DNA from 2 places in the Micromonospora sp. bgisy143 genome. Region 1 is predicted to be linked to the other one. Evidence: riboswitches for the same ligand, from Rfam matches in the RefSeq annotation. Region 1 holds a riboswitch; the other holds the start of a gene.

Region 1 (4,923 bases):
ACTCGCCGGTGATCATCGATTCGTCCAGCTCCGCGTCGCCGTCGACGATCCGTCCGTCGGCCGGCACCCGGCCCCCGGGCCGGACCAGCACCACGTCGTCGACCCGCAGCCCGTCGAGCGGTACGCGCTCGACCTGCCCGGCCGCCGCCACCCGCTCGGCCTGGTCGGGCAGCAGCGCCGCGAGCGCCGCCAACGCACCCCGGGCCTGCCCGATGGCCCTCATCTCCTGCCAGTGCCCGAGCAGCATGATGGTGACCAGCGCCGCCAGCTCCCACCAGAAGTCCAGGTCGAAGGCGCCCAGGCTGGTCGCCAGCGATGCGGCGTACGCCACGGTGATCGCCATCGCGACCAGCAGCATCATGCCCGGGGCGCGGTCCCGGATCTCACGTACCGCGCCGACCAGGAACGGCCAGCCACCCCAGAGGAACACCACCGAACCGAGCAACGGCCCGACCCAGGAGCGAACGGGCACGTCCAGCCGGAGCCCGAGCCGGTCCACCACCAGGTGGCTCGTCAGCACCACCGGTACGGTGAGCACCAGGCAGACCCAGAACCGACGCCGGAACATGGCCGGGTCGTGCCCCGCGTGCTTGTCGTGCCCGGCGTGTTCGGCCTGTCCGGCGTGCTGTCGGTGGTCGGTGGGCGGCTCGGGCATGACTCCACCATCGCGCTCCGGCCGGGCGGTGTCAGCGGTTCGACTCCGGCGACACTCCGGCACGACCTGCGCCACTCCGGCGCACTGGTTAGCATCGTCCCGCGATGACCCACCGGATCCCGCCGCCGAGACCGGCGACGGCGCCGCCACGGCGCGACGCCGTACCGCACCGACCGGGTCGCCTCGTCACCCTCCGTGATCGCCGCGTCGTCAGGCGGCGAGCCGACGCGCCCGTCACGGCGTTCGTCCGGCGAAGCTGAACCGCTAGGCCCGCCGGCACGTACCCCGCACCGGATCGTTGGGAGTCTCGCATTGGGTTCCGACCACAGCCATTCCGCTCGACCCGCCCCGCCCCGGGTACGACGGATCCTCGTCGCGACGGTGGTGCCGCTCTTCGTGGCCACCGTCGTCGCCGCCGTGGTGCTGTGGCCGCGCGACGGCGCACCGACGAGCGGCGGTGCGACGGACGTGCCGCGCTACCACGGCACGGTGACCCGGGTGGTGACCGAACCGTGCCCGCCCTCGGCCAGCCCCGAGGGCGGGGCGGCCAGCGGGCCGTGCGGCACCGTGGACGTCCGCGTCGACGACGGTCCGAACGCCGGCGGGCAGGTGAGCACGCCCGTCCCCGCCGGGCCGGGAGCGCCGCGCGTCGAGGTGGGCGACGAGGTCGTCCTGGTCGAGCTGTCCGACCCGACCGATCCCGCCACCAGCACCTGGAACATCGCCGAGCACCAGCGCGGGACGCCGCTGGTGTGGCTCGTGGTGGTCTTCGCCGCCGCGATCGTCGCGTTCGGCCGGTGGCGGGGCCTCGCCGCGCTCGCCGGTCTGGCCGCCAGCTTCGCCATCCTGCTCACCTTCGTGTTGCCGGCCATCGGCGCCGGCCGGTCCCCGCTGCTGGTGGCCGTGGTCGGCGCGGCCCTGATCATGTTCGTGGTGCTCTACCTGACGCACGGGGTGACCGCGCAGACCTCCGTCGCGGTTCTCGGCACCCTGGGCAGCCTGGTGCTCACCGGCGTGCTCGCGACCATCGCCACGGCCGCCACCCAGCTCACCGGCTTCGGCAGCGAGGACGCCACCACGCTCTCGATGTTCCAGTCCGATGTGGACCTGCGCGGCCTGCTGCTCGCCGGGATCATCATCGGCTCACTCGGGGTACTCGACGACGTGACCGTCACCCAGGCCGCCACCGTCACCGAGCTGGCCAACGCCAACCCCGGGCTGGGTCGGCGACAGCTCTACCGGGCGGCCACCCGGGTCGGTCGGGCGCACATCGCCTCCACGGTCAACACCATCGTGCTGGCGTACGCGGGCGCGTCACTGCCGCTGCTGCTTCTGCTCACCGCCGACTCGCGTCCCATCGGGCAGATCCTGACCAGCGAGTTCCTGGCCCAGGAGATCGTCCGCAGCGCGGTCGCCACGCTCGGCCTGATCGCCGCCGTACCCCTCACCACCGGGCTGGCCGCGGTGGTGACCGCGGCCGGATCGACGACCCCGACCGACGCGGACGCCCCGGCGCCGCGCCCCCGCGCGGACCGCGCGGAGGCGCTGGCCGCTCTCAGTTCCCCGCCTGCGGGTCGGGCCGACGGGCCCGATCCGCAGCGGGAGGCAAACCCATCCACCGCCACCACTGGGTGGCCAGAGCCGAACAGGAGCACGGATACGGCATGGTGACACTCCTCAGCGTGACCGGATCGGGCACCCGCCCTGAGAACCGCGTCACTGGTCACTCAACGCCATGGCGAAATGACGCTTTTAGTCGGCATCAGGACGTAGCTCAGGCGGTGGACTCTCGGGTAACCTCGCTGCCGGTCACCGACGAAGGCGCGCAGCGGCGCCTGCGGTGCCACCGCCCAATCGCCAACCGGCGAGCCGGGGACCCAGGTACGTGGGGTGAATCCGCGACAGCGGTAGGGGCCACTTCCGCCCCGAACCCGTCAGCTAACCCGGTCGGCGGTCGACGGAAGGGAAGATTGTGACGGCACCCCTACGCCGCTGGTTGACGCCCGTGGTGGCCGTGCTCGCTGCGCTGACCGTGTTCGCCGGGCCCCTCCCGGCCCACGCCGCCCCGACGACCCCCACGCCGTCCGGGCACGAGGAGGCCGACGAGCCCAAGCTGATCACCGACGTGATCGAGCAGACCAACCGGGACTACGTGGCGGCCAAGTCCAAGTTGGACAAGTCGAAGAAGCGGCAGCTCGAACTGGCGGTGGAGGTCGAGCGGGCCAAGGCCGACCTGGCCGCGCTGGAGCCGCAGGTCGCGCAGATCGCCGCCCAGTCGTACCGGACCGGTCGGATCGGCGCGATGGCCATGCTGCTGGAGAGCGACGCCCCGGACTCGTTCGTCCAGCGGGCGGCGGCGCTCGACGAGATGAACATGGTCAACGGGAAGAAGCTCGCCGAGGTCAACGCGGTGAAGGCCCGCGCCGAGCAGGCCAAGCTGGCGCTCGACGCCGAGGTACGCGAGCAGCAGAAGCAGACCGCGCTGATGGCGAAGGACAAGCGCGACGCGGAGAAGTCACTCGCGCTGGTCGGCGGTCAGGGTTTCACCGGCGGCCTGGTGGACGCCACCTCGCCGGTCGCCCGGATCGGCCCGGGGCGCACCGCCGACGGCGACTGGAAGCCCCAGTCGTGCAGCGAGGACGACCCGACCACCTCCGGCTGCGTCACGCCGCGCACGCTGCACGCGTACAAGGAGGTCAAGCGGGCCGGCTTCAACCGGTTCGTGGGCTGCCACCGCAACGGTGGACCGTACGAGCACCCGAAGGGCCGCGCCTGTGACTGGTCGCTGCAGAAGAGCGGCTTCAGCCCGTGGCACAACAACGACACCCGGATGTACGGCAACAACGTCGCCGCGTTCCTCATCCGCAACGCCGACCGGCTCGGTATCTACTACGTGATCTGGAACCGGCAGATCTGGTTCCCGGCGACCGGCTGGAAGTCGTACAGCGGGCCGTCCAACCACACCGACCACGTACACATGTCGTTGCTCTGATCGACGCCCGCAGAGCGAGGGCCGTCCCGCGTCCGGCGGGGCGGCCCTCGACGCGTCAGGCGGCGGTGGTCGCCGCCGGGTCGTCCGAGGCGTCGCCGGCCGGTACCGGAGTCACCGGTCGCACCACTCCGGCGGCGAGCCGGTACGACATCCCCACCACCGCGCACCGCTCCTGCGCCACCGCGTCGGCCAACACGGGCGACTGCGCGAGCAGCGTCTCGACGGTCTGCGCGATGTGGATGTCGACGATCCCGTCGATGTCGTCCACGCCCTCGGCCGTGGCTCGCCGCAGGCTGGGCAGCACCGCGTCGACGACCGCCGGGAGGTGCCCCGGGGGCGCGATGCCGGTGGCCGCCGCCTCGCGGGCCGCCTGCACGGCGCCGCAGGAGTCGTGCCCGAGCACCACCACCAGCGGCGTACCGAGGACGGCCACCGCGTACTCCACGCTGCCCAGCACCTCCGACCCGGTGGTGTGCCCGGCCGTACGGACGACGAAGAGGTCACCCAGCCCTCGGTCGAAAATGATCTCGGCGGCCAGGCGGGAGTCGGAGCAGCCGACGATCACCGCGAAGGGGTGCTGCCCGTCCGCCACGGCGGCCCGGTGGCCGGCGTCCTGGTTGGGGTGGTGCGGCGCTCCGGCCACGAAGCGACGGTTGCCGGCGACCAGCTCGGCGTACGCTCGGGCCGGCTCGGTCGACGCTCGATCGACGGTCCGCTGCATGCCCGGCTGTCCGCCAGGCGTACCGGAACGGCTCATCCCCGCACCTCGTCTCCACGCGTTTGACCTGCTCAAAGGCCTCTTCAGCCGGGCCGGCGGCGGGCGCAGGCTCGCGCTCAACGGTCACACGCACCGCAAGATGCGTCAAGATATGCGTGATTTAGATTTCATACGTTGACCCCGAGAGGCGACCCCACGATGGCGAGCACGGCGGCCGGCGACGGCCGGAACTGGACATTCCTCACCAACCATGGGCATGTGCTCCTCGCCATCGCCCGCGATCCGACCGCCCGGCTCCGCGACGTGGCGGCGGAGGTGGGCGTCACCGAACGGGCCGCCCAGGCCATCGTCGCCGACCTGGAGGCCGGCGGTTACCTGCACCGCACCCGGGTCGGGCGGCGTAACGAATACACCCTCAACCCCGCCGGCCGATTCCGGCACCCCGCCGAGGCCGAGGTGCAGGTCGGCGACCTGCTCGCCCTGTTCACCGCACCCGCCGCCGACGACGCTTCCTGATCGGCCTGCGCCGCGCTCCCTGACCGGCGGCGGGCCACCGCC
Region 2 (4,923 bases), on a different contig from region 1:
GGTCGCCGCGGGTGGGGTGTGCGGATCGAGCCAGACCTGGACGGCCGGTCGCCCGACCGCGATGCCCAAGCCGTGCTGGTCGCGGCGGGTCAGCATCGCCACGTCGACGGTGAACTCGAACAACCGCCAGTCGACCCGCGGCTCCGCCCGGGCGCTCTGCGCCAGCCGGGCCACCCGGACCGGATCGGTGACCGGCCAGGCGTGGCCCGCCACGTACGCCTCGTCGTCGCTCTCCTCCGGGGGGAACGAGTGCAGCGCGTAACGGCCGTCGCGTTCGAGGTCGCGGCGCTTCGGCGAGTCGATGATGAAGCAGAACAGACCCTCGTCGGTGATGACCGGGGAGACCGGATGGACCCGGGGCCCACCGTCGGCACGGACCGTGGCCAGGTAGCCGAAGCCCGGCCCGTACTGCTGCAGGAGAACGCGGATGCCGTCGGCGAGGCGGGGCTCGTCGGCGGCGAAATCGGACCAGGAAGCCATGCGGGCATTCTATCGAACAAATGTACGAGGAGCGACCTCGACACGCTGGTCACCGCCCACCTCGCTATGGTGGTCCGATGCTGCTCTCCGACCGTGACCTGGTCTCCGAGATCAAGGCCGGCACGCTGGGCCTGGAGCCGTTCGAGCCCACCCTGGTCCAACCCTCCAGCATCGACGTACGACTCGACCGGCTGTTCCGGGTCTTCAACAACCACCTCTACACCCACATCGACCCGGCCATGCAGCAGGACGATCTGACCTCGGTGGTCGAGGTGCCCGACGGTGAGCCGTTCGTGCTGCACCCGGGGGAGTTCGTGCTCGCCTCGACGCTGGAGGTGATCTCGCTCGGCGACCAGCTCGCCGGCCGGCTGGAGGGCAAGAGCTCGCTGGGCCGCCTCGGCCTGCTCACCCACTCCACCGCCGGGTTCATCGACCCGGGCTTCTCCGGGCACGTCACGCTGGAACTGTCCAACGTGGCGAACCTGCCGATCACCCTCTGGCCGGGCATGAAGATCGGCCAGCTCTGCATCTTCCGGCTCTCGTCGCCGGCCGAGCACCCGTACGGCTCGGTGGTCTACGGGTCGCGTTACCAGGGTCAGCGGGGGCCGACGCCGAGTCGCTCCTGGCAGAACTGGCGCGCCTGGCCGACGCGCTAGGGACGACGAGGGCCCGCCGCGAGCGGATCGCGACGGGCCCTGACCGTGTCCCGCGTCGGTCAGCCGGGACGGCCGTAGCTGTGAATGGGCCCGTCGTCGACCTTCTTCATCTTGACGGGCACCCCGGCCTGGGAGGCGTGCACCACCCAGCCGTTGCCGACGTACATCCCGACGTGGTGGATGTCGCTGTAGTAGAAGACCAGGTCACCGGGGCGCAGGTCGCTCTTGCTGACGTTCTTGGTGACCCGGCTCTGGGCGGCGGCGTTGTGCGGCAGCGACACACCGGCCTTCGCCCACGCGGCCAGCATCAGCCCGGAGCAGTCGTACGAGTTCGGTCCCTCGGCGCCCCACACGTACGGCTTGCCGATCTGGGCGCAGGCGAACTTGACCGCGATACCGGCACCGCCACCCGGGTAGCTGGCCGGGCAGGGCGCCGGACGCAGCGGACCGCCGCCGCCGTTGCCGTACACCTTGAGGCGCAGCTTCTGCAGCCGGTCGATCTCCTCGTTGATCTGCTTCTTCTTCGCCGCCAACTGGGCCTCGGTGCGGGTCAGCTGGGCCACCATCTCGTCCAGCGGCGCCTTCTGCCGGGCCAGCTCATTGCGCAGGTCGGCGACCTGACGGACGTCCTCCTGCTGGTTGTGGGCGAACCGGTCGAGCATCTCGAGCTGACCGACGACCTCGCTGGGCGACCGGCTGCCGAGCATCGTGTTCACGGTCGACAGGTTCTCGCCCATGTAGGCGCGCACGGCCAGCGCGCTGACCTTGTCCATGGCGGCGTCGACCTGGCGCTCCAGCGGCGCGATACGGGCGGCGAGGGCGTCGGCCTGCTTGCGCTTGAGGGCCAGGTCGGTACGGGTGGCGTTGTGCCGCTCGATGATCGGTTCGAGCTTGTTCCAGTCGTCGTCGATCTGCTTTTCGATCTCGGCGACGGACGGGTCGGCGTGGGCCGCCGTGGCGCTGCCGGTCAGGACGACGGCGACGCCGACCAGGGCGGCGAGGGCGGTGGTGAAGCGGGACCAGCGTGGACGCGGCACGGTCGACGTCGGTTCGGCCGGAGCCGACCGTCCGGACGACGGCCGCGGGGCATGGGAGGCCACCGGGTTCCGTACTCCTTCTTCCTGACCGCCTACCGGGTTAGCTGACGGGTTCGGGCGGGAAGTGGGCGCCCTACCGCAGGAACTGCGGATTCACCCCGGGGAACGTGGGTCCCCGGCTCGCTCGCGAGCGACTCGGCGGTGTCGGTCCGTTACCGCCCGGGGTGGGCAGACCTGCTACCGGGCCGACGAATGACCAGAGTAGAGACGGCCGTTACCGATCCGCAACCCGTGCGGCCGTGACACTCCGTACCGAATCGCGCGTTCCATCGCGGTGATGTGAAGGTTTCTTTCCGCTGATTTTGATACATGGAAAGGTATTGACGCGGACTCCCCCGCAGCGCGAAGGTGACCGCAACCGACACCAGTTCATATGTAGGGGGTTCGATGAAACGTCCGACCCTGCTCGCCGTCGCGCTGCTCACCGCCACAGCGACCGTACCGCTACCCGCCGGACCGGCCGCCGCGGCACCCGCCGCCGACCGCCAGCAGCAGTACGCCGCCGCCGCGACCGAGTACGGCGTGCCGCTCGACGTGCTGCTCGGCGTCTCCTACCTGGAATCCCGGTGGGACAGCAACGCCGGCACCCCGAGCACCAGCGGCGGCTACGGCCCGATGCACCTGACCGACGCCCGTCACGTGGCCGCCCTACCCCGGCGCGGCCACCACGACGCTCCGGGAGAGGACCCGCGCGGCGACGACTCCCGTCGCGCTCTGACGCCCGCGCCCGCCACCGACGACGCGCCGCCCACCGCCGCGCTACAGACGCTGGACGCCGCCGCCGCGTTGACCGGCGCCACCGTCGAGGCGCTGCGCACCGACCCGACGACGAACATCCGGGGTGGGGCGGCGCTGCTGTCCGCGTACCAACGGGAGGTCGGCGCCCCGGTCGGCGTCGGCACCGACCCGGCCACCTGGTACGGCGCGGTGGCCCGCTACGCCGGCGCGGACAGCGCCGATGCCGCGGCGGCCTTCGCCGACGAGGTCTTCACCACGATCGGCGCCGGCGAGACGCGGGTTACCGACGACGGCCAGCGGGTCACGCTGCCGGCCCGGACGGTCCGCCCCGAACGGTCCTGGCTGGACCGGCTCGGGCTGCGGCGACTCGCCCGTCCGGACGGGCTGGAATGCCCCCGCACGGTGTCCTGTGAGTGGATCCCCGCCCCCTACGCGGCGTTCGGCGACGGCGACTACGGCAACCACGACCTCTCCGACCGACCCGGCCGGCAGAAGATCGAGTACATCGTCATCCACGACACCGAGGCGAGTTGGGCGACCACCCTGCAACTCGTTCAGGATCCGACCTACGTGAGTTGGCACTACTCGCTGCGGTCGGTGGACGGACAGATCGCCCAGCACGTCAGGACCAAGGACGTCGCCTGGCACGCCGGCAACTGGTACGTCAACGCCAAGTCGATCGGGCTGGAACACGAGGGCTTCGCCGCGCAGGGCACCTGGTACACGGAGGCGATGTACCGGACCTCGGCGAAGCTCGTCCGGCATCTCGCCCTGCGGCTGGGCATCCCACTGGACCGCCAGCACATCATCGGCCACGACAACGTGCCCGGCACCACGGCGGCGACGGTGCGCGGGATGCACTGGGACCCGGGGCCCTACTGGGACTGGACGCACTACTTCGACCTGCTGCACGCGCCCCGACTCGACACCGGCACCCCGGCCACCGGGCTGGTCCGGATCGACCCCGACTACGCGACCAACCGGCCGGCGTTCACCGGGTGCGTCACCCCGGGAACACCGTGCGCGCCCCGCGGCTCGTCGGCGGTGGTGTTGCGTACCGCGCCGTCGGCGGACGCGCCGCTGGTCAACGACATCGCGCTGCGCCCCGACGGCACCCCGAACACGATGGACGTGTCGGACCACGGCGCCCGCGCCTCCGCCGGCCAGACGTACGCGCTGGCCGGTCGGCAGGGTGACTGGACGGCCATCTGGTACCTCGGGCAGCGGGCCTGGTTCCACAACCCGGCGTCCGCCCCGACCGCGACCTGGACCGTCGGGATGGTGGTCACCCCGAAGCCCGGCCGGACCACGATCCCGGTGTACGGGCGGGCGTACCCGGAGCAGGCCGCCTACCCGGCCGGCGTGCCCTACCAGGCGATCTCACCGTTGCAGTACACCCTCGCCGCCGGTCAGCGGTACGCGGTCGGCGCGGTGCTGCCCGGCGAGTACTACCGGGCCAGCACCTTCGACGGCTCCTCGCCCGGCGACTGGACGGTGATCCGGGGCCAGAACCGGTACGCGCAGATCCAGTTCGGCCACCGCGTCATGTACGTCGACCTCGCCGACGTACAGCTCCTGCCGTCCCCGGTGGGCGCACCGCGCTGAGGGAACCGGTCGGCGCACCGCGCTGAGGGAACCGGTCGGCGCACCACGCTGAGGACACACGACGGCCCCCGGTCGAGGTGACCGGGGGCCGTCGTCGTGCCTGGTGGAGGTCAGCCGGGTCGGCGGAACCCGGCGACCGGCATGGTGTTGATGCTGGACACCTGCACCGGTTTGCCGGCGCGTGGCGCGTGCACCATCTGGTTGTTGCCCAGATACAGCCCGACGTGACTCAGGCCGGAGTAGAAGAAGACCAGGTCACCGGCGCGGGCGTCGGCGCGCGAGACCGCCTTGCCCTCGTTCCACTGGTCACCCGTGTGGTGGGTGAGGTAGATCCCGGCCGACTTGTA

Evidence for each region. Region 1 has a riboswitch for cyclic di-AMP ahead of AC3EN4_RS01710 (coiled-coil domain-containing protein). Riboswitches for the same ligand answer to the same signal wherever they lie in the genome.
Region 2: another riboswitch for cyclic di-AMP. It lies ahead of AC3EN4_RS12665 (C40 family peptidase); the one in region 1 lies ahead of AC3EN4_RS01710 (coiled-coil domain-containing protein).

Annotation. Positions count from the first base shown of each region.
Region 1 is NZ_JBYIRN010000001.1:357,966-362,888, forward strand. It holds gene AC3EN4_RS01700 (copper-translocating P-type ATPase) at 1-655, opposite strand, end outside; gene AC3EN4_RS01705 (YibE/F family protein) at 968-2,326, shown strand; cyclic di-AMP (ydaO/yuaA leader) riboswitch at 2,493-2,623, shown strand; gene AC3EN4_RS01710 (coiled-coil domain-containing protein) at 2,628-3,647, shown strand; gene AC3EN4_RS01715 (carbonic anhydrase) at 3,703-4,404, opposite strand; gene AC3EN4_RS01720 (helix-turn-helix transcriptional regulator) at 4,564-4,881, shown strand.
Region 2 is NZ_JBYIRN010000008.1:80,867-85,789, forward strand. It holds gene AC3EN4_RS12655 (pyridoxamine 5'-phosphate oxidase family protein) at 1-480, opposite strand, end outside; gene dcd (dCTP deaminase) at 558-1,136, shown strand; gene AC3EN4_RS12665 (C40 family peptidase) at 1,196-2,173, opposite strand; cyclic di-AMP (ydaO/yuaA leader) riboswitch at 2,249-2,384, opposite strand; gene AC3EN4_RS12670 (N-acetylmuramoyl-L-alanine amidase) at 2,621-4,576, shown strand; gene AC3EN4_RS12675 (C40 family peptidase) at 4,687-4,923, opposite strand, start outside.